Regions from separate parts of the Neptunomonas sp. CHC150 genome, predicted to be linked through region 1. Evidence: predicted binding sites of a transcription regulator. Region 1 holds the regulator's gene; the other holds the start of a gene.
What was found. Region 1 encodes PhoB, which activates phosphate uptake and scavenging genes when phosphate is short. Its sites were predicted from a motif close to TGTCATANNNNTGTCANA; they were not measured.
Positions count from the first base shown of each region.

Region 1 (15,986 bases):
TTGTGCTATCCAATACGCAACTGAAACACCTAAAGCATATAAATGCGCTTGCCACGATACGCTATCAGGCCAAAATAAATACGCCAAAGGCCATGCGACAAACCCCAATTGCCAATGCATCTGCACATTAAGCGCTAAGCCGGGTATGAGCAAATGCACTTGGGCACGACGAACAAAAATGTAAAAAATTGATTGGCAAATAACAGCCAATAGCCCTGCAGCGATTGCGATCACGGCGGTGCGCCTCATTAAGTATAAAAGCATCCTTATCAGCGGCACATCATAGCCTGAAAAGGCTATATTAAACGCAAGAGAGGCGGGACACTCTGTTCCCAAAACGGTTAAAGTCGTTGCTGTTTTTGGGTCACACAAAGCGCGTAATAGCCAAAAAGCAATTTGAGTGCGGTATTGCGCTCGCTGTTGAATTGGAGTGCAATAGCCATTAAAGCACTACGCTCAATAAGGTTTGCTTTACGTGTTCAATGGACGAACTAGCACAAAGGAATAACGATCATGTCTCATTTTTATAGGCTACGGATGGCTTGGCTTATAATACTAACCACGTGTCTTGCTTTGGCAGGATGTTCTACAACGTTATTTAACGCTCCACCAACAGTTACCTCCACTACAAAGCTATCGGCGTCTAAGTCAGTTAACTTAGCCCCGTACGCGAGTGAGTATGGCTGGATACATGGGGGCTGCTTTGCAAGCCTGAGCCCAAATGATCTTACCGGTGCCGCCGTAAAAATCATCGATTTACAGGGAGAACGAATCTTACACGGTCGTTTAACCAAACGGATTGACCCACTCGCGATAACAGCACAGGATCAGCAACAGTGCTTTGCACTTAGCAACGCGCGTTTGGAGTACAACTTAACAGATGGTCGATCGTTTTATTCAATAGAAACTGACTCAAATATAGGATTAGCTATCGGCGTACTGAACGATGCCCGCTTCGACTTTAATCCATTACATGGCTATAGCTACTGTCAGACTACTCATCGGCTGTTGTTCACAGTATGGGAGCAAGCACCCTATACCAGCGCTATACGTTGGAAGGATAGCTATTACGTCGACGATCCAATGATACCGACGTGCCCTTAAAAGCTACCAGCGTACCAGCCTTATTTTAAACGGTTTAGTTCACGTCTTATTCAGCGTAAAAAGCTCTACAATACAGTCAACTACTACCCACTATAAGAGAGCGGCAATGCTTAATTTTAGCGAGGCAAGCGAACGTAACAAACGGCCGATCTGTCAGCACTTGATACCTTACTTTACGGATGAGATGCGAATACTTGAGATTGGTAGCGGGTCTGGTCAGCATGCACTGTATATTGCAGATCAGCTCCCCTTGGTATTCTGGCAGCCCAGTGAGCAGCCGCAGTATGTTGAAGCGCTCGCATTAAATCTTGAGCAATATGCTCCTCAAAATATTGCCCCGCCCATACCACTGGATGTGCGCGAAGAATGGCCAGAGCGAACATTCAATGCCATTTTTTCAGCTAATACGCTGCATATTATGTCGTGGTCGTGTGTGCAGGCTTTTTTTGCTGGAGCTGGGCGCAGCCTAGCGCCTAGTGGATACTTGATTGTATATGGGCCATTTCGTTATCAAAATACTTTCACCTCAATGAGCAATCAAGCATTTGACCAAATGCTTAAGGCTCGTGACCCTAATAGCGGTATTCGTGATTTTGAGGCTATAAATGCCTTAGCCAATGAAGCGGGCTTTATGCTGGTAGCGGATTATGAAATGCCGGCAAACAACCAACTCATTATCTGGCAATACACTGAGCAGGATTAAACATTGCTAGCGGTTTAAGGCGTCACATATTGCGCACGGCGTATGTGACCATCTTCATCAATAGCGACGATCACACATTCTGTTTCCGTGACTTTGCGCAGTGCTCGCCCATCGGGACAACGTCCCCATACCTCAACCCGCAAACGCACTGAGCTCCGTCCCATTTCAATAATATCGGTGTAAAAGCACAAAATAGTGCCAACCAATACTGGAGAGAAGAAATCCAGCGAGCCAACAGACACGGTTGCTACACGCCCTTCGCTTTCAACGGCCGCACGCATTTCTGCGGCAAGTACCGCTTGAGAGGTAACCCACCCTCCATACACATCACCAAACATATTGGTAGCAGCATGACTGGCCGGAAGCTTTAATGTTAACTCACCTGTGGGCGTTAACTCATCGGAGACATTTTCCGAATCAATATCTGTGTGACTTTCCATTATTGTTCTTGTGTGAACCCCATCAATCTTTGATAGACAAAAGTATCATCTGATTATAAAGCATTCAGTCTAAGACTGAATACGGGCAGATTACAGGGTTATTGTGTTTTTTTATCAATATGCGTTTTAAGGAATAGTTTTCACACTGTCACATTCTTGTCACAAAGACAGCCTATAGTTCGCTCAACATAAAAAATTGATCGTCTAATTCAATAAACTGTTTATCAATAAACAACTGTTTCTTTGGAGCAAGTAATGAAACCTATGAAGAAGTTATTCGCCGCAATCGCCATGACAGCAACCTGCATGTCTGCTTCTGCAGCGGATCTGTTAGATCCGAACTTACCAACTTACACTAAGGCTTCTGGTGTTTCTGGTAACCTATCTAGCGTAGGTTCAGATACTTTGGCTAACTTGATGACGTTGTGGGCTGAAGAATTCAAGCGCATGTACCCTAACGTTAACGTACAAATTCAAGCCGCTGGATCTTCTACTGCACCTCCAGCATTGACTGAAGGCACATCTAACTTCGGTCCAATGTCTCGTAAAATGAAAGACAAAGAAATCGAAGCTTTCGAGAAAAAATATGGTTACAAGCCAACGGCCGTTGCTGTAGCTATCGATGCTTTGGCTGTTTTTGCTAACAAAGACAACCCAATCAAAGGTTTATCTATTCCACAAGTTGACGCTATCTTCTCTTCTACACGCAAGTGTGGCGGCGCTGAAGATATCACTACTTGGGGTCAAGCTGGTGTTGAAGGCTCTCTAGCTGACAAAACTATTCAATTGTTCGGTCGTAACTCTGTATCAGGCACTTACGGTTACTTCAAGTCTGTTGCTTTGTGCAAAGGTGACTTCCGTAACAACGTAAACGAGCAACCAGGTTCTGCATCTGTTGTTCAGTCTGTATCTACTTCTTTGAATGGTCTTGGCTACTCAGGTATCGGTTACAAAACATCATCTGTTCGTGCATTGCCATTGGCTAAGAAAGACGGTGAAGCTTTCGTAGAAGCAACACCTGAAAATGCAGTAAACGGTACGTACCCTCTATCTCGTTTCTTGTGGGTTTATGTAAACAAAAAGCCTGGCCAAGACCTAACTCCTATGGATGCAGAGTTCTTGAAAATGGTTATGGCAAAAGTGGGTCAAGAAGTTGTAGTTAAAGATGGCTACATCCCACTACCTGCTAAAGTAGTTGAGAAGCAAATGAAAGAGCTAGGCCTATAATTTAGCCTACGCTTCGCTAAGGACAGCGTTCAGGGAGTGCCGTAAGGCACTCCCTTTTCTCGTTACTAAAGCGCTGTAACATAAGTGTCACATAACTCACGTATTCTTGCGCCACTGTTATCGTAGAACCATTAGGTCTCTTCTCATGAGTATAGAAAATACCACGTCGCCACCACAGATTAGCTTTGATACACCCGCCCAGCTTCGTTTACGCAAATTACGTAAACTAAAAGATAAAATGGCCGGTGTAGGTATCGCCTTTGGCGGTATTAGCGTCATTCTCGCTATTTTGCTGATCTTCTTTTATCTGCTGTACGAAGTTGCACCGCTGTTTCAGTCGGCGCATATGGAAAAGTGGCAGCACAATGGACAAACGGTTGAGAACTACGCCTCTCCAGGCGAAGGAAAAACCTTATACCTTGCTATGGAAGAGCAAGCCGAAATTGGCCTGCGCATTACCGCAACACATGCGTACTTTTTTAACACTCTCAACGGCGACATCATTAATGAGTCTGCCCTGCCAGTGCCTGAAGGTGTTGAAGTTGTCAGTACCGCTGTTATTTCTGAGCCCCAGCGCCTGTTTGCGTTAGGCTTAAGTAATGGTTCTGCGCTGATCATCAAGCACGACTATCGTTCTACTTACCCAGATGGCGTACGTGTGATTACACCTAGCCTAGAGTACCCATTAGGCGAAGAACCGCTAAGCGTATCTGATCGCCCACTAGCGCTACTAGGGATTGCCTATTCAGGTGATAGCTGGAACATTATTGGTGGTGATGACAAGGGCTTATCGCAAGTCAGCGTAGCCGTAGAAGAAAATATGATGACCGGTGAGGTTGAGCTAGAGTCTGAAAGCTCAACACTACCGGCGTTTAACATTGGTGCACGCAAACTTCTATTACTGCCAGACAACCGCTGGTTGATGATTGCCGGTAAAAACAAAATTGCCGTCGTCGATCTGCAAGCAGACGGCGGGCCACAAACGGTACAAGTGGCCGAGGCAACCAAAGGAGAAATTACCACATTCAAAATGTTACTCGGTGGTAACGCTTTGCTGGTAGGTGATAACCAAGGTCACATTTCACAATGGTTCCTGGTTCGTGATGAAGCGACTGACTGGGTTCTCACGAAGATCCGCTCGTTTGAAAGTGGTTCAGCAGCCATTGATGACATTGCTATCGAGCAGCGCCGTAAAGGCTTTGCTGCGATTAATAACGACGGCACATTGCGTCTTTATAATACGACGGCACATCGAAATGCGTTAACCGATAAAGTAGCGGATGGGCGAGTGGATTATATCGCTTATGCCCCACGTTCAAACGCGATGTTAATAGAACAGAACAGCACATTGGCTTTCTGGGCTATTGAAAACGAGCATCCTGATATTTCATGGTCTGCTCTATGGGAAAAAGTGTGGTACGAAGGCTACGAAGAGCCAGACTATGTATGGCAGTCTTCTGCGGCTAACAACGACTTTGAACCTAAATACAGCTTAATGCCACTCGCATTCGGTACACTAAAGGCGGCCTTCTATGCCATGCTTTTAGGTACGCCACTGGCCATCTGCGGAGCGATATACACAGCGTACTTCATGGTTCCGGCCATGCGCCGTAAAGTAAAACCTTTCATAGAGCTAATGGAAGCTTTACCTACTGTTATTTTAGGCTTCTTGGCTGGTCTATGGTTAGCGCCATTCATGGAACTGCATTTGGCGGGCATCTTCGTCATTCTGATACTCGTACCTATCTCCATAGTTCTCTTTGGCTTTATATGGGCGCAGGTTCCCGACCGCATTCGCTTCCTAATACCAGAGGGTTGGGATGCAGCACTGCTGGTACCCGTTATCATTTTGACCGTTATGCTGAGTTTATCGATCTCCGTACCTGTTGAAGAACTGTTGTTTGGCGGTGACCTTCGCTTATGGATCAGTAACGAAGCCGGTATACCGTTTGACCAACGTAACGCACTGGTGGTTGGTATCGCCATGGGCTTTGCGGTTATTCCAACAATCTTCTCGATCACAGAAGATGCGATCTTTGCCGTACCTAAGCACCTGAGCTATGGCTCACTTGCCTTAGGCGCTACACCTTGGCAAACGCTAACTCGAGTAATTTTGCCAACGGCAAGCCCGGGTATCTTCTCTGCATTAATGATTGGTATGGGCCGCGCTGTTGGTGAAACCATGATCGTATTAATGGCAACAGGTAATACCCCCATTATGGATATGAACATATTTGAGGGTATGCGTACGCTAGCCGCCAACATCGCGGTTGAGATGCCTGAATCCGAAGTAGGAAGCACACATTTCCGCATTCTTTTCTTAGCTGCGTTTGTACTCTTCCTGTTTACCTTCATGGTTAACACCTTGGCAGAGTTGGTTCGCCAGCGTTTGCGTAAGAAATACGGCTCGCTGTAGCCCCTGATAACTGCGAGCTTAGAGGATAACGAACAATGAAAGTCTCTTTATCAAATTGGACAAAAACTGGGTCACCATGGGTTTGGTTAAACGCCGGTGCCGTGGCCATCTGTATCATTATGGTTGTTGGGCTATTAGGTTTAATTGCCGTACGTGGTTTAAGCCACTTTTGGCCAGCGGATATTCTGCAAGCCACTTACCAACAAGGTGATCAAAAAATCACACTCGCTGGCGAAGTCGTCGAGGTAGAAGACGTACTGGCCGAGCAGCTACGTGGTGCGGGTGTCGATGTGCCAGAAGGCCTTGAAACAATGCGTCGCGATTTATTAAAAATCGGTAACCGTGATATTGGCGGTATCGACTTTACTTGGGTATTAGACGCTAACCTGTCGGATCGTCAAAAGCCGGCCATGTTATTCGCGGCAGAGCGTCACGAATGGGGCAACTTTTACGGTTACCTGCGCAGCCTAAAACAAGGCGATGAAGTGGTCGGTAGCTACGATGGCTATGACCCAAGCGAAGCCTACTTAACGCTATGGGGCCAGTTTGAGCAAAGCATCGAGCGGGCTATTGAGATTAACGAAACCATTCTCGAAATCCAAAAAGGCGAAATCGGTGCGATCAACTACGAGCTAGAGCGTTTACGTCTTAAACAGCGCTCACTGGAGCTCAAAGGCTCTACCGATACCGATGCTTTTGCTGAGATTAACACTCGCCGTGATGAACTCAACGCCGAATACGAAAATTTACAACAAACATTAATCGATCTTTATGCTCAGGTTAACCGCGATAGCATCCAAGCAGAAACAGCAAGCGGCCAAATGCTAACCATTTCAGTGGCAAAAATCGTACGCGCTTATCGCCCTAATGATATGGGTATCATCGCTAAGTTAGGCCATTATGGCGCTAAACTGTGGGAATTTGTTTCAGCAGAGCCTCGCGAAGCGAACACAGAAGGCGGCATATTCCCAGCGATATTTGGTACTGTCATGATGGTTATTATCATGTCGATCATGGTGACACCTTTTGGTGTAGTCGCGGCTGTATATCTACGCGAATACGCAAAACAAGGCTTTACCACTCGTCTTATTCGTATTGCAGTTAACAACCTAGCGGGCGTACCATCCATTGTATATGGTGTGTTCGGCTTAGGGTTCTTCGTGTACTTCTTGGGCGGTAACATTGATCGCTTGTTTTACCCAGAAGCCCTACCTTCGCCTACATTTGGTACGGGCGGCCTCATGTGGTCATCGATCACACTCGCTCTACTCACGGTTCCAGTAGTTATTGTGGCAACAGAAGAAGGCCTATCACGCATTCCTCACGCCTTACGTGAAGGATCGCTTGCATTGGGAGCTACCAAAGCAGAGACACTATGGAAAGTCGTCTTACCTATGGCCAGCCCAGCGATGATGACCGGTGTAATCCTTGCCATAGCACGAGCTGCTGGGGAAGTAGCACCTTTGATGTTGGTAGGTGTGGTCAAACTAGCACCGAGCTTACCCTTGGATATGAACTATCCTTTCCTACATTTAGACCAAAAGTTTATGCACTTAGGCTTCCACATTTATGATGTCGGTTTCCAAAGTCCAAACGTAGAAGCGGCTCGTCCGCTGGTATATGCCACAGCCTTCTTGCTGGTGGTCGTGATCGCCCTACTGAACATCAGTGCTGTGCAGATCCGAAACCACCTACGTGAAAAATATAAATCGTTAGAAATGTAACGCTGTAGAACGACTGAATTAAAGGTTTATTGATTATGACTACAAACGCGAAAACTCACCGTATGGATATTTCATCGTTGCAGCGTGACGACCGCCAGCTTTCTTTGGAAAGTGAAACGATTGCCCTCCATGTTAACGACCTACGTCTTAGCTACGGCGAAAAAGAAGCCCTGCACGGCATCAACATGACCATTCCGAAAAAGCGCGTAACAGCCTTCATCGGACCATCCGGTTGCGGTAAATCAACCCTGTTACGCTGCTTTAACCGCATGAACGACCTGGTGGATAGCTGCAACATCACCGGTGAGATAGTGTTAGATAACCAAAATATCTACGACCGCACAGTTGAAGTAGCTGATCTGCGCCGCCGCGTGGGCATGGTGTTTCAGAAGCCAAACCCGTTTCCAAAGTCTATCTACGAAAACGTAGCCTATGGTTTACGTATTCAAGGGATTAAAAAGAAGCGTGATATCGACGAAACCGTCGAATGGGCGCTGCGCTCAGCCGCCTTGTGGGATGAGGTAAAGGACCGCCTACACGAAAGCGCATTGGGCATGTCAGGTGGTCAGCAGCAACGTTTGGTTATCGCGCGTACCATCGCGGTAAAACCAGAAGTGTTACTACTAGACGAACCCGCTTCTGCTCTTGACCCTATTTCAACGCTTAAAATTGAAGAACTCATTCACGAGCTTAAGAATGACTTTACCATCGTCATTGTAACGCACAATATGCAACAGGCTGCGCGTGTTTCTGACTATACTGCATTCATGTATATGGGTGATTTAATCGAGTTTGGTGTTACCGATACCCTCTTCACGAACCCCGAGAAGAAGCAAACGGAAGATTACATCACAGGCCGATACGGATAAAACCTACCGCCTACTAACACCATGCAGATATTGACACTAATTGAGGAGTACCATTGTGGAACTCAATAAAGATAGCTACTCAACACACATTTCACAGCAGTTTAATGACGAGCTAGAACTCATCCGTACTGAACTGCTAACCATGGGCGGCATTGTAGAACGACAAGTGCATGATGCCGTAAAAGCCTTGTTAACAGGTGATGCCGAATTAGCTGAAAAATCACGCCGCGTCGATCGTCAAACCAACGACATGGAATTAATGATCGACGAGCGTTGCACCATGATCATCGCGCGCCGCCAACCCGCTGCCAGCGACCTACGCTTGATCGTTGCCATCTCTAAAGCGGTCAACGACCTTGAGCGCATGGGTGATGAAGCCAGCCGCATCTGCCGACACGCCATCGAGCTAGTAGAAGAAGGCGACTCACAGCGCGGCTACCAAGAAGTCCGTCACATTGGTTCACTCGTTAGCAGCATGGTAAAAGATGTGCTCACCGCCTTTGCCCGCAACGATACAGAACTGGCTTATCACGTCGCCAAACAAGACAAAGCCGTCGACTTGGAATACCGCACGGCTATGCGATCAATCGTCACTTACATGATGGAAGACTCGCGCGCAATCTCCAGCTGCCTGAACGTCATCTGGGTACTGCGTAGCTTAGAGAGAATCGGTGACCACTCGCGCAACATCGCCGAACAGCTCATCTACCTAGTTAGCGGCACAGACGTCCGCCATGCGCCGCTCGCCGAGATGCGCGAAGTTGCTGGTGCAACGGATAAAGACGACGAAGAACCAGCGTAACTTTGCAATTCCAATAGGGCTGCCAACGGCAGCCCTATTCTTATAAATACCTGAAGTCTGCACAAACCCACTTAACCGACTCAACCTTTTTCCCTTTCTGCCGCTAATTCCAGAACACGCGTTATCAATAAGCGACACAGTCTGGAGATATTCATGAGCGGCTACATCGTATATGGCGACTTAAATTGCCCGTACAGCTATGCGTTATTCGAACGATTAAAAGCAATGGATTTGCTGGATCAGGTCGAGTTTCGCTTGGTAGAGCACGCTCAAGATATAGGCCTATATGGCAATACAGCCGATATCCTCTCAGAGCTGGCGAGTGATGTATTTGCTGTGCGCGGCCATGCGCCAGAAGTACCTATTTCGTTACCTCCAGAGCGACCAGACAGTCGTTTTGCCAATTTATGCGTATTAGCCGCAATGCAAATCGATCGTGAAAAAGCGCTTAATTTTATAGATCTTTTTTATAAAGCCCTTTGGGTTGACGGACAAGATATTGCTAGCCCCACTATTATTTTTGACGCCTTACAAAAAGCGGGGTTACCCACCGAGTTATCTATTGATATCGACTGTGAAGAACAACTCGATACCTGGCAAGATCAGTGGGCCGCCAGTGGGGTAAGCTCTCGCGTTCCATCAATCGTGGCAGAAGATAAGCGCACGTTAATAGGCTTAGCTGCCCCCGAAGATCTACAAGCGTTTTTTGAGGGCGCGGCGACCGAAATTGAGTATGACTCTCGCGAGTTCTGTAAATATACCGACCATCATACCATCGCTGTATTTGCCCCAAATGGTATCGAAACGGTCTGGAAAACTATCGACGCGTTAAGAGCACGCTACAATATTTTATTACCCGCAACCTTAAGCGATTTAAGAAAGCAGCTTCTAAGCCAAGAACAAACGCCCGATTTATTGTTAATTGATGGCTCTGACGAGTGGCTCCCTACTTTATTAAACTGCCAAAACCTCGTTCAGAAGATCCACCACGGCTTTATACCAACCGCCCTCATCAATGCCGATAATGATGATCAGCAAGAGTTGCAGGCATACACGCATGGCGCATCTGACTTTATTGTTAGAGGCCGAGCAGAAGGTATTATCCGCGCACGCGTAGGCATGATGCTCGAATTAAAGCGCTCTCGTGATTTCTTAGAACGTTCGGCTCGTATCGACGGGCTAACGGGAGTAAATAACCGACGTGAGTTTGAAAAACTATTAGAAATGGAATGGCGACGTGCTAGTCGCAGCAATCTGCCTTTGTCACTCATTATGGTCGACGTGGATCATTTTAAAGCGTTTAATGACCTCTATGGCCATTTAGCGGGCGATAGTGGCTTACGACGTATTGCCGGTGCTATGGAAAATGCGGTCAACCGCTCACATGACTCTGTCTGCCGTTACGGTGGGGAAGAATTTGCTGTTTTATTACCCGAAACAGACAAAGCCGGAGCAGAGCTCGTAGCGCAACGCATTCGTAAACAAGTACAGGCATTGAGCATTAAACACGAGCGCTCAAGTACCGGGCTGGTTGTTACCGTTAGCCAAGGTATTTGTACCTTAACACCCTCAACAACGTACAGCCCACATGAGCTTGTCGAACGCGCCGATAGCGCGCTTTATAACGCAAAGGACACGGCACGCAACTGCATTGTAGTAGCCGCGTAAGCCCGCAAATAGCATCAATGCATTAGCTTTCTATTTCAGAAAACGATTGACCATTGGAAGCGACTAAAACTTAGGGCTAGCTTCACGCTACAATCGCGTCTTATCAATCAACAGTAGTCCTTAAACGGCGGGAATAGCTCAATCAGCTTATCCCGTCCTAACGCTTCCAAATGTGCAATATTGCGTTCTGGTATAGCTTCGGGATCCTCTATGTGTTTGAGCACCTGCTCCATCTGACCCTCACGAATAATATGAATCATGGGATATGGAGAACGGTTGGTCCAATGGCTGAGATCATCCTCTGGCGGCCCTGCAAATAAATAACCAGGATGAAAACTAGCCAGCTGAAAAACGCCTTCAAGGTTTGCTTGGGTCAATAGACGTTGGCATTCATCAAGCAACCCTAGGTATTCATAAAAGTCGGCTACTGCATTGGGAAAGATGACTAACGTAGTAGCGATATCACGTTCATTGGCTTGATTAATAACTAACAACTCGTCAACAAACGCTTCACACGCTAAACGGGTGTCTTCGCTTTCAACTACGGCATAACGCAAGGTCTCTTGTCTCACAACCGGCGCTGCAAAAGGGCATAAGTTAAGTCCAACGACCATAGTATTTACCCAACGACGGGTTAACGCTTCAACGCTGGCAGCTGTATTTTTGTGTGCTTTGTCTGTACTCATACCGCGCATGCTAATCGATTATGTGACGCGCCTCCAGCAACAAACGCTCAAGGCTTGGGATAGCCGACGCTTAAGCGTAGAATACCGTCCTCAGATAAAGGACCTGATTTGTGGATATCCGCGCCAAATTACTTCAAACGCCCTATACCGCCTTCCCGGCACCCGTATGGAAGGAACGTATTCGATTATCAACCATCGATGCCCCCGCCGTATGGAAGCCGTGGCTAATGGACAGAGGGTCTCTGACACAACATTTGGTGAAAGCCAGCCATCAGCAGTTTTCGGTACAATTACTGAGCCTTGCCTGGCAGTATCCGAGCATTAGCGAAGCGCAAGCTTTGGGAATCCCCCTGCGCCACAAAGCATTAGTACGCGAGGTGATACTTAAAGGTCGGAATGAGGCCTGGGTTTTTGCTCGCTCGGTGATCCCTGCCAGTACCCTGACAGGCAGAGAGCGACAACTACACTTAATTGGCCAACGCTCACTAGGATCTGTGCTATTCAGTGATCCAACTATGCGGCGTGGCCCCTTACAAACGACTTCGATCCAGGTAGATTCTCATACATTGTGGGCTAGACGCTCTGTCTTTCGTTTATCGAACAAGCCTTTGCTTGTAGCTGAGGTTTTTCTTCCGGCGCTTGAGCAAGTACACTACAGTCCTTCTCGTTATTAGTTTAAGGCCTTTGTCATGTCTCATGTCGCACCTCGCCCTGCACTAACCTTACGTGAGCGTTTAGCCATCTATACCCAGCTTACGCGCTTCAATAAGCCTATTGGGAGCTACTTACTACTCTGGCCAACGCTTTGGGCGTTATGGATTGCGGCCGACGGAGTTCCTCCGCTTAGCTTGCTCATTATTTTTATTGCGGGGGTCTTTATAACGCGCTCAGCTGGCTGCGTGATTAATGATTATGCCGACCGGCATATCGACGGACATGTAAAGAGAACAGCTGAACGCCCCTTAGCTCTCGGGCTAATTAGCAGTAAAGAAGCGCTCATGCTGTTTGCTGGGCTGATGCTGCTCGCTTTTGTACTAGTTTTATTCACTAACCGCATGACGATTTGGATGTCTTTTGGCGCATTAGCGTTAGCATCGCTTTATCCCTTTATGAAGCGCCATACCCACCTGCCCCAAGTGGTACTTGGCGCGGCTTTTGGGTGGGCTATCCCTATGGCCTTTACTGCCGTTGACGAGACTTTACCATTGGTTGCTTGGCTGATTTTCTTAGCTAAGCTGCTCTGGACCGTTGCTTACGACACCATGTACGCCATGGTAGATCGGGATGATGATATAAAAATCGGCGTAAAATCGACCGCTATCCTATTCGGCAAACAGGACAAGCGGATCATTGGGCTATTACAGATAACCACATTGTTAGTTTTACTATTAGTAGGCACATTAGAAAGCATGACGTGGCCTTACTATGTAGGGATCGTTATAGCCGGCGTGTTTTTTGTTTATCAGCAAAATCTTATTAAGGATAGGGATCGCACTCGGTGCTTTAACGCCTTTCTGAACAACCATTACGCCGAGTTAGCGGTCTTTGTTGGGATTGTCGTACACTTTATGACAAATTAGTGGCTGGCTGTAACATTTTTGTCATAATAAAATACTGTAATACTCGCGACTTATTACAAGCGTAGAGGCTTAGACATGTCTACAAGCAAACAAGTGCTAATCGTCGATGATGAGGCGCCCATCCGCGAAATGATCGCGGTTGCACTCGAAATGGCAGGTTATGAGTGTATTGAAGCAGAAAATGCTAACGATGCTCACGCGATCGTGATTGATCGACAACCTGATATGATTTTGTTGGATTGGATGATGCCCAACATCAGCGGCATTGAATTAGCCCGCCGCTTACGCAAAGATGAAACAACTGCCGATATCCCCATTATCATGCTGACGGCCAAAGGCGAAGAAGAAAACAAAGTACAGGGCTTAGAAGCGGGTGTAGATGACTATATCACCAAGCCTTTTTCTCCTCGCGAACTGGTAGCTCGATTAAAAGCTGTTTTACGCCGTGCTACGCCTAAAGGCATTGAAGAGCCAGTGACGGTTGAAGGCTTAACGCTTGACCCTATCTCGCACCGTGTAACCGCCGAAGGCAAAGCCATCGATTTAGGGCCGACTGAATTCCGATTATTGCAATTCTTTATGACCCATCAAGATCGGGCCTACTCCCGCGGCCAATTATTGGATATGGTTTGGGGCGGCAATGTGTATGTTGAGGAACGGACAGTAGATGTCCACATTCGTCGCTTACGCAAAGCATTAGGCAATGAACATGACCACCTAGTACAAACGGTGCGAGGAACTGGGTATCGTTTTTCAACACAAGTAGCCTAAACACGAGTTGTATCCCCTATGCAGAGAGTCCCCCAAGCCGCCGTAGGCAGTTTATTTTTATTTGTCGCTGTATCTGCAACGGTAGGCTTATTCATAGGCTCTGTTAGCTGGGGAATGGTTGCTGGGTTAGGACTTTGGATTTTTCTACAACTACGTCAAATAGGAAGGCTGCAAACCTGGTTGCATAAATATGATTCTGAGGTTCCCGAAGCCGAGGGCATATGGGGCGACATCTTTGATGACTTAGCACGAATTAAAAAGCGTCACCATAAGCAACGTAGTGATCTAAAAGAGATCATCAAACGCTTTCAACGCTCTTCGGCAGCACTACCCGATGCCGTTGTTATTATTGATAAGCATAATAATTTAGAGTGGTGGAACCGCGCAGCAGAACGCTTGTTAGGCTTTAAACATGTGTCTGACCGTGGAATGCCGGTTATGAACTTGTTGCGTGATCCTCGCTTTATACGTTATTACCACAAACGTAAATATGACGACCCTCTGCAGCTACCTAGCCCTGTCCTCAACGACACCACCTTACAGTTCCAAATAAAAGAGTTTGGTGCTAGCGATCGACTGTTAGTAGCCCGTGATATCACTCGCTTGGTGCGTTTGGAACATACCCGACAAGACTTTGTGGCCAACGCTTCTCACGAGCTACGCACGCCATTAACAGTCATTCGAGGTTATCTGGAGACTTTTTTAGACCAGGACCTCCCCAAACCTATGCAGCGAGCTCTGACACAAATGCAGGCCCAATCAAGCCGCATGGAAGGCTTAGTCTCTGATTTATTATTACTTTCTCGTCTTGAGTCTAGCCAGCATATTAACGATGAAGTCCCTATCAACATTCATCAGATGCTTATCACTATCCATCATGATGCAGAAGTGATTTCACTCGATAAGCAACATCAGATAACGTTAGATGTCGACTCTGAGTTTGACCTGTTGGGTCAGCCCCAAGAACTCCATAGTGTATTCTCGAACCTCGTCTTCAACGCAGTGCGGTACACACCGGAAAAAGGCTTGATTAGTATTAAATGGTTTGTCGATGAGCAAGGCGGGCATTTTTCGGTTACAGATAATGGTATTGGTATCGACTCCATCCACCTACCACGTTTAACGGAACGGTTTTATCGCGTCGATGAAGGCCGTTCTACCGCCACCGGCGGCACGGGGCTAGGATTAGCTATCGTGAAGCATGCGTTATACCGTCACGGAGCTCAATTAACTATTGAGAGTCAGCTAGGGAAAGGCAGTACTTTTATCTGCCACTTCCCCCCTGACATGCTGTATTCAACTCAATCTCGTATAGCCCAGCAAAAAAGTGCGACCTGAGCGGGTCTATTCACACACCAGCCACCGCTCGTTCGACGTGTTCCTCAACCCAATATAAAGTCGCCCCTATCACAGCGGCAGGCATAACAATCAGGTTTAAAATAGGAATCATAGTGCCAAACTGCACGACGGCACCAAAACTGATAGAGGTGAGACGCCGCTCGGCTAAGAGCTGAGTCATTTTTTTAAAAGTCACCTTATTATTATCCATCGGGTAATCGCAATACTGGATCGACATCATCCATGCCCCAAACAAAAACCATAAAAATGGAGCAATAATGTTTAAAACAGGGATGAAACTAAACACGATGAGCAAGAACAAGCGCGGCAAATAGTACATCATCTTGGCTAACTCACGCCCTAATGCACGTGGGATCATTTTTACAAACTCGCCCCAGCCCTCATCCGTGACTTCGCGCCCTCGACGCAGTTGCTCAATCTTTTCGGATAGAAAACCGTTAAATGGCGCAGCAATAAGATTGGCGACTATCGAAAAGCCATAATACACCACGACAAGCACCAGCAATGCGAAGAGCGGCCAAAGCAACCAATCCAAAAATGAAAGCCACTCAGGCAGATACGAAAGCCAGTAGTCGACCCATACATCAAACTGATCCATCAGCAGCCAAATAGCGCCTGTAAACAACAATATGTTAAT
Region 1 is NZ_JAPNXU010000008.1:281,744-297,729, reverse strand. It holds gene OW491_RS10670 (EamA family transporter) at 1-234, opposite strand, end outside; gene OW491_RS10665 (hypothetical protein) at 538-1,104, shown strand; gene OW491_RS10660 (DUF938 domain-containing protein) at 1,211-1,807, shown strand; gene OW491_RS10655 (hotdog domain-containing protein) at 1,822-2,247, opposite strand; gene OW491_RS10650 (phosphate ABC transporter substrate-binding protein PstS family protein) at 2,503-3,474, shown strand; gene OW491_RS10645 (ABC transporter permease subunit) at 3,620-5,890, shown strand; gene pstA (phosphate ABC transporter permease PstA) at 5,926-7,614, shown strand; gene pstB (phosphate ABC transporter ATP-binding protein PstB) at 7,650-8,483, shown strand; gene phoU (phosphate signaling complex protein PhoU) at 8,539-9,285, shown strand; gene OW491_RS10625 (diguanylate cyclase) at 9,439-10,953, shown strand; gene OW491_RS10620 (DUF1415 domain-containing protein) at 11,061-11,639, opposite strand; gene OW491_RS10615 (chorismate lyase) at 11,750-12,313, shown strand; gene ubiA (4-hydroxybenzoate octaprenyltransferase) at 12,329-13,219, shown strand; gene phoB (phosphate regulon transcriptional regulator PhoB) at 13,295-13,990, shown strand; gene phoR (phosphate regulon sensor histidine kinase PhoR) at 14,009-15,328, shown strand; gene cysZ (sulfate transporter CysZ) at 15,339-15,986, opposite strand, start outside.

Region 2 (15,986 bases), on a different contig from region 1:
TATCAACTCGATTTGCTAGCGGATAAAGTCGAAACAAAAGAAGAGTTTAGACAGTGCTTAGAGATAGGGTTCTCTCAATACCAGGGGTATTTTTTGAGCCGCCCCGAACCCGTTAAAGGGCGAAAGATACGCGGTAATAAAGTCATTTTGCTGCAAATGCTGGCCGAGCTAAACCGTGAGGGCGCTACGGGCGATAGTTTGGAGCAAATAGCTATTAATGATGCGGCGTTAACTTACAAAATTTTAAAAGTGGTCAACTCTGCTGCATTCAAAACGCCAAAAGAAATTTCCTCGTTATCGCATGCCATTATGCTTTTGGGCATGGAGCAAATGCGACGTTGGGTTCTTCTGTTCCTTACGACAGCTCAAGACGGAACCCCTAATGCGCTGACACGCAATTTATTGGTGCGTGGCCGTATGTGCGAGCTGCTGGCATCAATGCAAGGTTATGATGATTCACTCAACTTTTTTGTGGTGGGCTTGCTGTCGCAAATAGATGCTCTGTTTGATCAGGCAATGCCTGATTTGTTAGAAGGCATTCCTATTCAGAAAGAGATTAAACAAGCTATTCTCAAGCATGAAGGCGTACTTGGCTCTGTGCTAGAAGAAGTAGTGCATTATGAACGAGGTGAGTTTAACCAGTTAAGTGGAGCCTTGCCGCAGCCTTATTATGAAGTAGCGTATCGTCACAGCCTGAAGTGGTCTGATAATGTGATGGGAACCCTCGTATGACATTGCTAATGGTGGCAGGTTTAGGTGTTAATTAATGCAACACATTAAGTTTGCTGTGTTTAGGTTGTTAGCGCCTTTGTTGTTAGGTTGCGTCATCTTAGCGGTCGTTGTTGAGTGGTTAGTGTTGCCTTATGTGGAGCAGTCGTTAATACGCGAACATGATGAGCAGTTGAGCTCATTAATGGTGCGCTACATTGACCAACTGCACAAAACCGCCGAAGGAGCCCCATTAGATGAACTGCTCACTGAGTCGGCTTTGAATCCTGCCTTGGATATGGCCGTGGAAAGACGTACTAATGATGGCAGTAGTGATACGTACTCCTCATTATCGGATGATTATCATCTGGTGATTATTCCCATTGAGGATACGCCTTTTCAGCTAAGCAGCCCGGTATATAGAGAGCCTATCTTAAAAAAAGCTCGGCACTACGTATGGATAGTGGAGGGAGCAGTAGTAGGTACTTTGCTTATTTTTGGGCTTTTGGGTGTTGTCGTTTTTCAGCGCTTAGTTTTAAAGCCGATGTCATCGACTTTTTCGTTGCTACGAGAATCTCTCGGGCATCAGCGCCAACAGCTTGAAGAGCAAAACAACCTGTATCGTGCAGTGGAAAGCCGCCTCGAAGAGTCGCAAGAAATAGCACGTTTAGGGTGTTGGGAGTGGGATGCAACCACACGCCAATTTTGGTGTTCGCGAAGTCTCATGGATGTGCTGAGACCTCAAGTGCCAGAGCCTGAGACGCTTGATCAATTTTTTTATCATGTCCATCCTGCTGACCGTTATGAATTGAACAAGCGCTTTGAGGGGATTTTGACTGTTGGTGGCCGCCTAGATTTAAACTTTCGAGTGATGAGCGAAGATGAGTCTCCGCGCCATATACACTTGGTCGCTCAGGCATTCAGAGAAAACCAAAAAATTATTAAGGTAACCGGCACCTGTCAGGATTTCTCCTATCGCAAGCAAATCGAGTCCTCACTTCAGCAGTTATCAAGTGCTATCACTTACAGTGGCTCAAGCGTCATCATCATCGATGTTATCGGTGCTATAGAGTACGTTAATCCAAAATATACCGAGTCCACAGGCTATACACTAGACGAGCTAAAAGGGACGCAGCCAGACTTATTAAGTCGTAAGTGGATCAGTGCCGATCGTTACGAGGCCTTATGGCAGTGCGTGCTCTCAGGTCAGCACTGGCGCGGTGAATTGCAAAGCCGCTGTAAAAATGGCGAAATGTTCTGGTCACTGGTTTCCATCTCTCCTATCCATAATGAATATAAAGAACTCACTCATTTTGTCATAGTGTGTGAAGACGTTAGCGAGCTGAAAGACGCTCATGCACAGATGGAGCGCTTAGCGTTATACGATGAGCTAACTGGCTTACCGAATCGCCGGTTCTTCTTTAGGCAGCTGTCAGAGCTTATTGATGTTGCAAACCCAGAAGATCCCGCTGTAGTCATGCTTCTGGATCTTGATTACTTTAAAACAATTAACGATACCCAAGGCCACAATGTGGGGGATCAATTGTTGATTCAGGTTGCTCAACGTCTAGTAGATACCTTACATGACGATGATGTGGCAGCACGGTTGGGGGGGGATGAATTCGCCATTATTGTGCACCCCATTAAAGACACCAATCATATTGATAAAGTGGCCCGCAAAATCTTAAATGCTATTTCACAGCCTTTTCTTATTAATGGCTTAGAGCTACAAATTAGTACGAGCTTAGGGATGGCGTGTTTACCTAAAGATGGCAACTCATCTGAAACCTTACTCAAACATGCCGATTTGGCCATGTACCAAGCTAAGGAAATGGGCCGTAACCAGTACCGGAGCTTTACAGAAAGCTTGCATGATCAATTGCAAACTTACTTACAGTTTTCGCGGGAAATGCCTAAAGCGCTGGAAGCAGACCATTTTTGCTTGCTCTATCAGCCGCAGGTTGATTTGAGTACAGGTTCGATCGTGAGTGTCGAGGCGTTGATTCGTTGGGAGCATTCAGAGCTAGGTATAGTATCGCCGAATGAGTTTATACCTGTCGCTGAAGAAACCGGATTTATTGTGACTTTAGGGCGGTGGGTATTTGCCACAGCATGCGAGATGATTCATCGCTTAAACAGCCGTACTGAAACACCTATACGGATAGCAATTAACTTGTCATCTCGGCAGTTTAGAGATCCAGGCTTACTTGATATGGTTCGAGATATTATTGAAGAATATCAGGTTGATCCTGGCTGGATTGAAGTGGAGATTACCGAATCTTTGCTCATGCAAGATATTTCATCGGCTATTGAAACACTAACGGAGCTGCAAGCATTGGGGCTTACGATAGCCATTGATGATTTTGGCATAGGGTATTCGTCCTTTAACTACCTTAAAACATTACCTATCAACGTGTTAAAGGTCGATAGAGAATTTATTAAGGACATTCCTAATCACCAAGATGACATGGAAATTACGGCCGCTATTATATCGATGGCTCATCGTCTAAATTTGACGGTGGTCGCTGAAGGAATAGAAACTGATGTACAGCGTCGTTTTTTAGAGGAACAACGTTGTAATGTTGGGCAGGGGTATTTGTTTAGCAGACCAGTGACTTACGAGAATTTGGTGTCCTTACTTGAAGTGCCGGGGGCTACTCAAGAAAGTGCTAAAGGGTCCATTATTCCTGTGATCAAAGAATCGTGATTGGCTAACTCAGCGTGTAGCGCAAAGAAAAAACGGAAAGCCTAGGCTTTCCGTTTGTGTCAATGAGCCGCTGCAAGTAGGCGGCCCATTAATAGTGCGGTTAATCTAGCTTGCTTAAGTCGCGAACTGCGCCTTTGTCGGCCGAAGTAGCTAACAGCGCATAAGCTTTTAATGCAGCAGATACTTTGCGAGGACGGTCTTTTACGGGCTTCCAAGCATCTTTGCCTTTTGCTTCCATCGCTGCGCGACGGTGCGCTAACTCTTCGTCTGAAACGAGTAAGTTAATAGTGCGGTTAGGAATGTCGATGCGGATTAGGTCGCCATTCTCGACTAGGCCGATCGCCCCGCCAGCGGCGGCTTCAGGAGACGCGTGGCCAATAGAGAGCCCGGACGTTCCTCCAGAGAAGCGACCATCAGTCAAGAGAGCGCACTCTTTGCCCAATCCTTTCGATTTGATATACGACGTTGGATAAAGCATTTCTTGCATACCAGGGCCGCCTTTAGGGCCTTCGTAGCGAACAATGACGATATCTCCGGATTTAACTTTATCCGCTAAAATGTTAGCAACCGCTTCGTCTTGGGATTCAGTTACATGGGCTGGACCTTCAAACACAAGAATTGACTCATCCACGCCTGCTGTTTTAACAACGCAGCCGTCCAGCGCGATGTTGCCATATAACACGGCTAAACCACCTTCTAATGAGAATGCGTGGTCAATTGAGCGTATGCAGCCATGCTCACGGTCGCCGTCCAGTGAAGGCCAGCGTGTCGATTGGCTAAAGGCCGTTTGTGTTGGAATGCCTGCCGGTCCGGCTTTAAAAAAGTTAATCACTTCCGGACTAGGGTTGCGCATTATATCCCACTGATCCAGAGCGTCTTTTAAGGTCGGGCTGTGAATAGTAGGGATATCGGTGTGTAAATTTCCTGCGCGATCTAGTTCGCCTAAAATCGCAAAAATGCCGCCCGCACGGTGAACATCTTCTATGTGGTACAGCGGCGAGTTAGGTGCCACTTTACACAACTGCGGTACGGTATGTGAGAGCCGATCTATGTCTTTCATTGTAAAGTCAATTTCGGCTTCTAAAGCAATGGCCAATAAATGCAGAATGGTATTCGTTGAGCCGCCCATAGAAATATCGAGCGTCATGGCGTTTTCGAATGCTTTAAAGTTACCAACGTTACGCGGTAACACTGCTTCGTTATCGTTTTCGTAATAATCTTTAGCGATTTTTACAATGAGATGTCCGGCTTCTTCAAACAGGCGGCGACGATCACTGTGTGTCGCAAGTGTTGTGCCGTTACCGGGTAATGATAAGCCTAAGGCTTCGGTTAAGCAGTTCATGGAATTCGCTGTAAACATACCAGAGCAAGAGCCACAGGTAGGGCAGGCAGAGCGTTCGTATTCAGCTACTTTTTCATCAGATGCTGAGTCATCAACCGCGACAACCATTGCGTCGACTAGGTCTAACTTATGCTCAGACAGCTTGGTTTTTCCGGCTTCCATTGGGCCGCCAGATACAAACACAACTGGAATGTTTAGGCGCATCGCAGCCATTAGCATTCCCGGAGTGATTTTGTCGCAATTAGAAATACACACGAGTGCATCAGCACAATGAGCGTTGACCATATACTCAACTGAGTCGGCAATAATATCGCGTGACGGTAGGGAGTACAGCATGCCGTCATGTCCCATCGCAATACCGTCGTCAACGGCGATCGTGTTAAACTCTTTCGCCACACCGCCCGCTTTTTCGATCTCGCGCGCTACGAGCTGACCCATGTCCTTAAGGTGGACGTGACCAGGTACAAACTGGGTGAAGGAGTTAGCAATGGCAATGATCGGTTTATGGAAATCATCATCTTTCATTCCCGTCGCACGCCACAGTGCACGAGCACCCGCCATATTGCGGCCAGCGGTAGAGGTTTTAGAACGATAAACAGGCATCAGGAGACCCTCAACAGCGTTATTAGTAGCATTTTTAGGCCGATATTATAACAGATTCAGGCTGAGCTAATAGAAGTTCGGTGGCTTGATGTATGCTTGAAGGTTTTAACGGTAATATTCGTACTATTTGATTGAGGTCATTTGTGAATAAAAAACAGATTAAACAAGACGATTGGCTACGACGAATGAGATGGGTAGGCATACCCTTATTTGTGATAAGTATACTATCCTTATGGGCAGGGCAATGGCTTGCTAATCCGACATTAGGGCAGATTTTTATTGTAACTATGCCTATCGTTCTCGTGATTGGTTTTGTTTACAATATTCGTTTTGTGATGATAGCTGTTAGGTTGCAAAAGCAAGAAGCTAACAAAGCATCGCCACCCAAGAAATGACAACGATTCGCAGCCTTTGTGGGCTAAGATGATGATAAACAACATATTATAATATTGAAAAACTCGGTATATATTGCAAACTTACCCTCATCGTGTAAGTTATGCGAAGCGCGCCGAATTGTTTGTGATTAAGTGTCTTAAATTGCATGCAATAAGTTTGAGGAACGGGTTCATTCATCCACGAGTGAGCAAGTTGCTCGCCTGAAACAGGCAGGTAGATTTGGATTTAGGTAAATATAACAGGAGTAACGAATGAAGCTGTTGGTCGTTGAGGATGATGCAGATTTACGTCGCCAGTTGGTCAGCGGGCTTGAATCTCGTGGCTATACCGTTGAAGAGACAGCGGATGGTCAAGAGGCTCTTTACCTGGGTTCTGAATTTTCTTATGACTTAGCAATTGTTGATTTAGGCTTACCCTCGTTGTCAGGGGTTGAGCTGATCAGACGGTGGCGTGCAGAAGAAAGAAACTTTCCGATCCTCATTTTAACGGCACGCAGTGATTGGCAAGACAAAGTAGAAGGGCTCGAAGCGGGAGCGGATGACTTCTTGGTCAAGCCGTTCCACATGGAAGAGTTATTAGCCCGTTTAAACGCGCTGCTGCGCCGTGCTGCAGGTCATGCTAAACCGTTGCTTGAGTTTGGCCCGTTAAGCCTAGACACGATTGGGCGCGTTGTTGCTTGTTTTGACAAGCCTATCAAACTCACCAGTTACGAGTACCGTACCCTTGAATACCTCATGCTGAATGCCGGTAAGACAGTATCCAAAGCAGAGCTAACCGAGCATCTCTATCACCAGGATTTTGATAGGGACAGCAATGTATTAGAGGTCTTTATACGTCGCTTACGTCAAAAACTGGATCCCGACCAGACACTCAACCCTATTACTACGGTGAGAGGCCTTGGGTATCGTTTTGATATGCAATCTTCATAGTGCGGCGTTAAGCTTTATTGATGAAACGGCTAGGACGCTGGTACCCTCGATCCCTTAAAGCGCGCTTATTAATCGCTTCTTTCCTGTTGTTGCCCGTTATTATTACTGTAGCGGGCTATGCTCTGCAGAATTCTTACGCCTACAGTTTGCAAGCGTCCTTAGAAGATAGGATGCGCTTGCAGGTGTATATCATGATTGGCGAAGTTCGTTACAAAGATAATCAGTTGAAAGTGCCTGATTATTTATCCATCCCAAATGATGGTTACGGGTATGCCTTTATCCATTCTCAACTAGGACAGCTGCAGTGGGAGTCCCCGTCGGCCAAGTTCATTGATAAGCCGTTACGTACCCAGCTGCTCAGTACTCAGCTTAAAACCGGTGAGACTCGTTTTGAGTTCTTGGCGGATCAGAACTACTACCTCTATCAATATCCCGTTCAATGGGAAACCGAAGGGGTGGTTCGTCGCTATTTATTTTCATTATTAGAGCCAGGCGGCACCCTACAAACGCAATTAAATAGCTATCGCACCCACTTGTGGGGCTGGTTATTTGCCGTGACTATTTTGGCGTTAATTCTTCAGACATTAGTGACTCGCTGGGGTTTGCAGCCATTGAGCAAGTTGGTGGCTGATCTCCATGAAATTGAGCGAGGTCAGACAACGCGTTTAGCCGGTCAATATCCAGAAGAAGTGCAAGGGGTGACTGATAGCTTGAATCACCTTTTGCATAGTGAACGTAACCAACGAGAGCGTTATCGCAACACATTAGGTGATTTAGCGCATAGTCTTAAAACGCCACTAGCGGTTGTTCGTGGGGCGGGAAACGAAAAGCTGAGCTACGAAAGTTACCGATCCGTAGTGGATGAGCAAGTGCGTCGAATGGATCAAATTGTTCAGTATCAATTGGCGAGGGCTGTGCGTAGCCAAAATAATACGATTGTGCATGCAATAGCTTTAGCGCCCTTAATAAAACGAATTACCTCAGCGTTAAGTAAAGTGTACCGAGAGAAAAGTGTGGATTACTCTCTTTTGCTGGATGAAACAGCTCTGTTTGGCGCCGATGAGCGCGACTTAATGGAAATGCTGGGTAATCTGCTTGAAAATGCCTTTAAATATTCCCACTCAAAGGTCCGGGTCTCGTTAGTGTGTGATGATGACGGCGTGCATTTGGAGCTTGAAGATGATGGGCCTGGTGTCTCGCCTGAAATGCGGCATATTATCTTGCAACGTGGTGCCCGTGTAGATACATCCGCAGCGCCAGGGCAAGGGATTGGTTTGGCAGTGGCTGTGGATATATTGAGCAGTTATGACGGCCAACTAGAAGTGGGTGAATCTTCTTTGGGGGGCGCTAGCTTTAAAATAATTTTGCCAACCGGCTAGTAATAGCTAGCACTGGTTGTTAAAAAGCACTCGGATTTAACCCCGAGTGCTTTTGTATTTATCGCAGCGCTTTAGAGAACACTTTTGAATTACGTTGGAAATTGTAGAGCGCTTGCTTTTTGCTAGGCAGTTGCTCGATTGCCACTTCAACAAAACCATGTTCAATGAACCAATGGGCTGTACGCGTTGTTAGTACAAATAAAGCGTTAAGACCCAACTCTTTCGCTTGCTCTTCAATCGACGCGAGTAACATCTCTGCCCGGTCACCCCCTTGATATTCTTTAGCAATAGCAACGCAAGCTAGCTCACCCATTTTCGACTCTTCATACTGGTAGAGTGCTGCACAACCAATGATGGCACCATCTCGTTCTACCACAAAAAACTGCTCGACTTCCGCCTCCAGTAATTCGCGTGAGCGGCGTACTAAAATGCCTTTGTCTTCTAAGGGTTTAATTAGTTCGATAATGCCGCCAACGTCTTCAATGGTGGCCGCGCGGACTTGTTCATAAGACTCTTTGATAACCATTGTGCCTGCGCCGTCTCTTGTGTAGAGCTCTGCGAGTAAGGCGCCGTCTTCTTTGTAGCTAATTAAATGGCTACGCGGGACGCCTCCAGCGCATGCAATGGTTGCCATATACAGCAATTTAGAGACTTCTGAGTGCGCAACGTCGGTACTTTCAAGTTGTTGATGGTACTGGCTTAGGAAGCGCTCAGCTGTCTTAGCAAGCAACTCAGAACGAACCTCGCCTTTACTATCTATAATGCCGCTTTCGCCGCCAAATAAAATTAACTTGTCAGCTTGTAATGCAATGGCTGTTTGGGCAGCTACTTCTTCGACTGATAAGTTGAATATTTCTCCTGTTGGGGAAAAGCCTAGGTTCGATAACAACACGATGTTTCCGCTATCAAGTTGAGCGCAAATACCTTTGTGATCAATGCGTCGTACTTCTCCTGTATGGCATAAGTCGACGCCTTCATAGACACCTACGGGACGGCCTGTAATAAAATTACCCGATACGGCACGTATTTCAGCACCATGCATGGGTGTATTGACGAGTCCCATGGATAGTTTGGATTCGAATAGGTTACGAATTACGCCAATGGACTCCATAACACATAATAAGGATTCGCTATCTGTAATGCGCATGTCATGATGCAGGCGAGTTTCTAAACCACGCTCTTCAAGGCGTGACTCAATCTGTGGTCGTGCACCATGAACAATGACGAGTCGAATTCCCAAGCTGGTCATCAAGGCGATGTCATGAATGATGTTATCGAAGTTAGGGTCGATAATCGCTTCGCCACCTAGCATTAGCACAAATGTTTTACCGCGATGTGCGTTAATGTAAGGCGATGAATGACGGAACCAATTTACATAGTCAGTGGCGGTTGGGTCAGACAACGAGGTTTCCTCTTAAAAAATTCAGTCCGCTATTGTAAACAGTAGCGCTTAATCATGTGGCTCAGTATATCAACGGTTGGACGGATTTGGTCCAGCGCTATGAACTCGTCTGGTTGATGGGCTTGGTCAATACTACCGGGGCCCATCACAATCGTTTCCATGCCTAACGATTGTAGAAAAGGCGCCTCTGTTGCGAAGGCGACAGCGTCGGCTGTATAGCCGGTCAGCTTTTCGGCCATTTGAACTAGCTCTGCGTTGGCAGCCGTTTCAAATGATGGAATGCCATTAAAGATGGGTGCGCAATCGATAATAACATCGTATTGGGTCTCTAAAGGTTTTACGCGTTTATAAATGCCTTCGCGTAGCACCGACATATCCATTCCAGGAAGTGGGCGCAAATCATACTCTAGTTCGCATTGTCCACAAATCCGGTTGGGGTTGTCGCCTCCGTGAATGCAACCTAAATTGAGTGTGGGCACATCAACACGAAACGCGCTGTTACGATAATTGCTTTGCATTTCTTGACGAAAACTCATGAGCTCGCCCAATACTTTATGCATGGCATCGAGTGCGTTAGCCCCTAATGATGGATCGGATGAATGCCCAGAACGTCCGGTGATTTTGATGCCTTCCATCATGATGCCTTTGTGCATGCGAATAGGGCGCAAGCTGGTGGGTTCGCCAATAACTGCATAACGAGCCTTGGGTTTGCCAGCATCGGCTAAGGCCTGAGCGCCTGACATGGAGCTCTCCTCGTCGGCAGTCGCTAGAATGATTAAAGGCGACTTAAAAGGATGGTCTACAAACTGCTTGGCGGCCTCTATGGCGAGTGCGAAAAAGCCCTTCATATCACAGCTGCCCAATCCATATAGGCGTTGGTCTTTCTCAGTGAGTGTGAACGGATTGCTTTTCCATTTCTCTTCATTGAAAGGGACTGTGTCTGTATGGCCAGATAAAACTAGACCGCCGGGGCCTTGGCCAAGTGTGGCAATAAGATTGTATTTGCCTGCATAGCCGGGAACCGGCATCACCTCAATCTCAAAACCGATTGCTGATAACCAGGTGGCTAGTAGATCAATAACGGGGCGGTTGCTCATGTCCAACTCTTGTGCTGTACAACTAACAGAAGGGGTAGCTATGAGCTGCGTCAGCATGTCGATCAGACTTGGAATAGATTTAGACATAATAAAAAGCCTGCACAAGTTTTTCTCTATTGTGCAGGCTTTCGGGAAGCGGGTCGAGCCTTCTTAGTGGACGTGTTTCAGTGTATTAGCACAAAACTTAAGTGAACATACCCTTAAACATGAAGAAGAACATGATTGCTAATAGCGCGCCTGCAGGTAGGGTAACTACCCAGGACACAAAGATGGTACCGACAACGCGTAAGTTGAGTGCCGCTAAGCCGCGAGCAAGACCGACGCCGAGTACGGCTCCTACAAGCGTGTGCGTGGTAGAAATTGGCAACCCCGTACCAGATGCAACGACAACCGTTGTGGCTGCAGCTAAAGTGGCAGCAAAACCGCGACTTGGGGTAAGTTCGGTAATATTATTACCTACAGTAGCAATGACTTTGTGACCATACATGATGAGGCCAGCTACGATACCAGCGCCACCTAAGAGCAGTATCCAAGCAGGCATTGCTGTTTTTTGCGCTACTTCACCACCAGAGCTTATAACGCCTACGACGGCCGCTAAAGGGCCTACGGCGTTAGCTACATCGTTAGAGCCGTGAGCAAAGGCCATGGCGCAGGCTGTGAACATCATTAGAACACCAAATACCTTCTCGACGCTCGCGAAATGATAGTCCTTATCTGCCGTAGGGTCTGCTTTGATTTTCTTCAGCATCATGATACCAATGAACATGGTAATAGCAGCGACACCTATCGAGATGAACGCGCTGTTTGCAAAGCTGATATCAAGGCCGATGTGCTTTAGCCCTTTGGTGAATGTCACCATTGAGATAATAAAGCCAACTAAAAAGATATAAACGGGCACGTACTTTTTAGAATTTTCGAATGGTTTATCTGTATCTAAAATCAGCTTTTGCACACTCCTAAACAAGAAGAAAGCAATAATGCCCGCGGTGACGGGCGAGACGACCCAGCTAGCGACGATTTTAGAGACTTTGTCCCAATGGACAGCATCAACTGAGATGCCGACGGCAGCAAAGCCTACAATGGCACCGACGATAGAGTGGGTGGTTGAAACAGGCCACCCATAATGTGTAGCGATGAGCAACCATAAGCCTGCAGCGAGCAGTGCCGATAGCATACCAAAAACGAGAAGTTCTGGATTGCCGGATAAAATTCCGGGGTCAATAATACCTTTGCGAATAGTGGCGGTTACGGCGCCACCGGCTAAATAAGCCCCTGCAAACTCGAAAAGAATAGCGATCATAATCGCTTGTTTCATTGTCAGTGCTTTGGAGCCAACTGACGTACCCATAGCGTTAGCAACGTCGTTTGCGCCGACACCCCACGCCATGAAAAAACCAAACACACATGCAAGTATGACGATGATATCGCCGTATTGCGCAATAATGCTCATGATAATGCCTTTTTGTTGAGATTAGCGTGCTAGCAGAAGTTGTAAACGGCTGCCGACTTGTTGGGCGCGATCAGCTAAGTCACCTATGCCACTAATGACCTGATAGAGGAAAATAGCATCGATGGGGTGTAAGTCGCGTTCAATAGCAAAGAGTTGAGAGCGAATCGTGCGTTCAAACTCATCATTTTTGTGCTCAAGTTGATCGAGTTCGATTAGCATTTTTTCTACGACCTCTACTTCGCGGCCGCGAAATCCTGCGCTGACGAGTTCGTCCAGTTCGGATAATGCAGTGACGGCTTGTCCAGATGTTGCTAAGGCAGATTGAACAAACTCAAGCATAATGGGTTGTATGACTTCAGGGACTGGCATTTCGCGGCCTAACATTATCCCTGCAATGTCTTTGGCGCGGTTGGCGATTTTGTCCTGCATACGCAGCAATTCCAAGAGATCGGTACGTGGTACCGGAAGGAAAATGCTATTAGGTAGGTGTTGACGAACATCCTTTTTCAATCGATCAGCTTCGCCTTCTAAAACCGCAATCTTATGTTGGGTTGTTCGGGCAGTTTCCCAGTCGTTTGCTATAACAGCATTAAAGAATGGGATTAGCTGTTCTGCACAGGCCTGTGCCTTTACGATGTGCTCTTGCATCGGTTTGAACGGTGAACGTGCAAACATTTGCATAATCGGATTGTTAGTAATCATAACCAAAACCTGTTTAGGATTGAGTTTTCGCGCAAGTATAAGGGTGAGATACCTGTATTTGTAGTAAAAATATCATCTAATTGTAACTAAATGTTAAAAAAGATCAGGTAATAGAGGTTAACATTGCATGGGGAATGAATAGAGTGGCAAATGAAACGGAAGTGAAGCTGACTTTTCCTGCCGACAAGCTAGAACAAGTTTTAGCGCTTAAGGTACTGCAAGGTGCCGATTTTAAAGGTAAAAATCACCTAGTAAATCGGTATTACGATACGCCCGAGCTTGCTCTCACGCAGCATAAAGTGGCTCTGCGTATCCGAGAGCAAGGTGAGGATATTATTCAAACGGTTAAAACGCGTGGGCACAGCATTAATGGCTTGCATCAGAGAGGTGAATGGGAGTGGTTGCTTGACAAGCCGGATCTAGATTTAACCTTGCTCGCGCAAGCTCAATGGCCGGATGCATTACCTGTAGAAAAACTTAAAGGGCAACTGTTACCTATTTTCGCCACTAATTTTGATCGGCTTGTTTGGTGGGTTACTGTAAACGACACGCAGATAGAAGTTGCGCTCGATCAAGGTGATGTGAGTTATCAGTGCGCGCGCGATGGTGAGTTATTAAAAGATGCTATTTGCGAGTTAGAATTAGAGCTAAAGTCAGGAGCGGTAGAAGACTTGCTGATGCTTAAAGACCAGTTGCAAGCTGAACTTGGGTGCTTGGTCACCAGTGATATTAGTAAAGCAGAACGAGGTTATCGCCTTTTTCATCAGGCGAACCGGTGTTGATTAGATGTTGTTTTAGCTCCCCATCATGATAAGTGTCTGATTATTTATACCGTTTAAAAAGAGAAAACTATGACGCCTAATTTATCCGCGCTACCCAGTGATCTTATTCCATTAGCTGAGAAGCAGTGGGACCGGTTATCCCCATTGTTGGAATCAGTAAAGCCGCACTGGCCGGCGAGTCGCTACAATGAGTTACTGACCGTTTCGATTGGTAGTGATTTTGTGGTTGACCAATTGGCTCGTCATCCTGAATGGGGCGCTTCATTATGCAATGCCGAACAGTTGGATCAAAATCAGTCATTAAACGGATATAAAACGCTTGTTCAGGAGGCGCTAAAGCAGGTTACAGACGAGCCTTCTTTACTATCTGTTTTGCGTCTTCTTAGGCAGCAATCCATGGTGCGTCTGATTTGGCGCGATTTAACGCGAAAAGCCACCATGCAGCAGACCGTGTTGGAGTTAAGCTGGATGGCTGATGCACTCATTGATGGTGCGCTTGAGGTGCTTTATCAGCAAGCTTGCGATCGTTGGGGTACACCCATGCATGTCTGTGAAACTACCGGAGAAAAGCAGCAGCAACGCATGGTTGTGTTGGGCATGGGGAAACTCGGCGCGCATGAACTCAATCTATCATCGGATATTGATCTGATTTTTACATTCCCTGAGAAAGGTGAAACAGAGGGAGCTAAGCGTACCTTAGAAAACCAAGAATTTTTCATTCGTCTAGGGCAAAAGTTAATCCATGCTTTAGACACCATGAATGGCGAAGGTTTTGTGTTTCGTGTGGATATGCGCCTCCGACCTTTTGGTTCAGCAAGCCCGCTTGCATTAAGTTTTGCAGCAATGGAACACTACTATCAAGATCAAGGGCGTGAATGGGAACGCTATGCCATGATTAAAGCGCGAGTGGTCGCGGGTGACAAAGAGCAGGGCGCTCAATTGATGGCAATGCTAAAGCCGTTTGTTTACCGCAAGTACCTGGACTATGGCGCTTTCGAGTCATTACGCGAAATGAAAGAGATGATTAATCGCGAAGTGCGACGCAAAGGAATGGAGCTTAATGTTAAATTAGGCCCGGGTGGGATTCGCGAAGTTGAGTTTATAGCCCAAGCATTCCAGTTGATCAGGGGCGGGCGCGATAGTCGTTTGCAGCAACGTGAGTTATTGACAATTTTACCCTTATTGCCCGAATTATCGGATGTGACTCCAGAAGCTGTAGAGGAGCTAATTGCCGCCTATATCTTTTTACGTAATATCGAGCACGCCATCCAAGCCATAGCCGATAAACAGACTCAAGAACTGCCCACTGATGATCTCGGCAAAGCACGTTTGGCATTTAGTATGGGGTTTGATTCATGGCAGCAATGCAGTGAGCAGCTTAAGTATCACCGAGAAATTGTAAGGGCACATTTTGAGGAAGTGATTGCCCCCTCTTCAACAGAGTCCGCCGATCAGGAGCAACAGGAAGAAGGTAATTGGTTGGCATTGTGGAGTGGGCATCTTGATGAGGCTGAGTCGTTAGCGTTTATTAGCGATAAATACAGTGATGACCCAGAAGCCGCGCTGAAACTGATTAGTGAACTACGTGATTCGCGCACTGTACAAGTGTTGCAGCCAGGTGGCGTTGAAAGGCTTAAACGTGTTTTACCTGTGCTACTAGAAGAAGTTAGTCAGGTCGAGAATCCGACACAAACTTTAAATCGGATAATGATGCTCATTCATGCAATCCTCAGGCGTTCTGCTTATCTGGTGCTATTGCATGAAAACCCAGCGGCTTTACAGCAACTGGTGAAACTGTGCTCTAGCAGTGCGTGGTTTGCTGACCAGTTAGCGAAAAAGCCAGTTTTGCTAGATGAACTCATTGATCCACGTACTCTTTATGCGCCAACTGATAAAGCCGCGTTAGCCAACGAGTTGCGTCAGCAGCTATTACGCATACCTGAGGATGATATCGAGCAATTAATGGAAGCGTTACGCTATTTCAAAAGTGCACATCTTTTACGCGTAGCGGCGGCCGACATTACCGGCGTTTTGCCGCTGATGAAAGTCAGTGATTATCTGACTTGGCTTGCAGAAGTTATTATAAGTAGTGTGTTAGATATAGCGTGGCGGTTAATGCTAGAAAAACATGGCCGTCCGATGAAAACGGCTGGCGTACCTGCGGACCCTGACTTTATTGTGCTGGGCTACGGCAAACTGGGTGGTATCGAGTTATCTTATGGCTCAGATTTGGATTTGGTGTTCATTCATGATTGTGAAACCGACCTTATGACGGATGGTGCGAAGCCGATTGCTAATGCTGTTTTCTTCACGCGCTTAGGTCAGCGAATGATACATATCCTCAATACGTTTACGGCCGGAGGGCAGTTATACGAGGTGGATATGCGGCTGCGACCTTCGGGAAATTCAGGCTTGCTGGTTAGTTCTTTAAAAGCTTTTGGAGAGTATCAGAATAACAGCGCTTGGACGTGGGAACACCAAGCGCTAGT
Region 2 is NZ_JAPNXU010000010.1:350,619-366,604, reverse strand. It holds gene OW491_RS13435 (HDOD domain-containing protein) at 1-732, shown strand, start outside; gene OW491_RS13430 (EAL domain-containing protein) at 767-3,415, shown strand; gene ilvD (dihydroxy-acid dehydratase) at 3,516-5,360, opposite strand; gene OW491_RS13420 (response regulator transcription factor) at 6,008-6,685, shown strand; gene OW491_RS13415 (ATP-binding protein) at 6,706-8,064, shown strand; gene argA (amino-acid N-acetyltransferase) at 8,123-9,466, opposite strand; gene argE (acetylornithine deacetylase) at 9,496-10,650, opposite strand; gene OW491_RS13400 (inorganic phosphate transporter) at 10,748-12,013, opposite strand; gene OW491_RS13395 (TIGR00153 family protein) at 12,035-12,715, opposite strand; gene OW491_RS13390 (CYTH domain-containing protein) at 12,859-13,497, shown strand; gene glnE (bifunctional [glutamate--ammonia ligase]-adenylyl-L-tyrosine phosphorylase/[glutamate--ammonia-ligase] adenylyltransferase) at 13,567-15,986, shown strand, end outside.
Region 2: a site for PhoB is predicted at 12,786-12,803, ahead of OW491_RS13390 (CYTH domain-containing protein). Genes of this name have one in related genera too.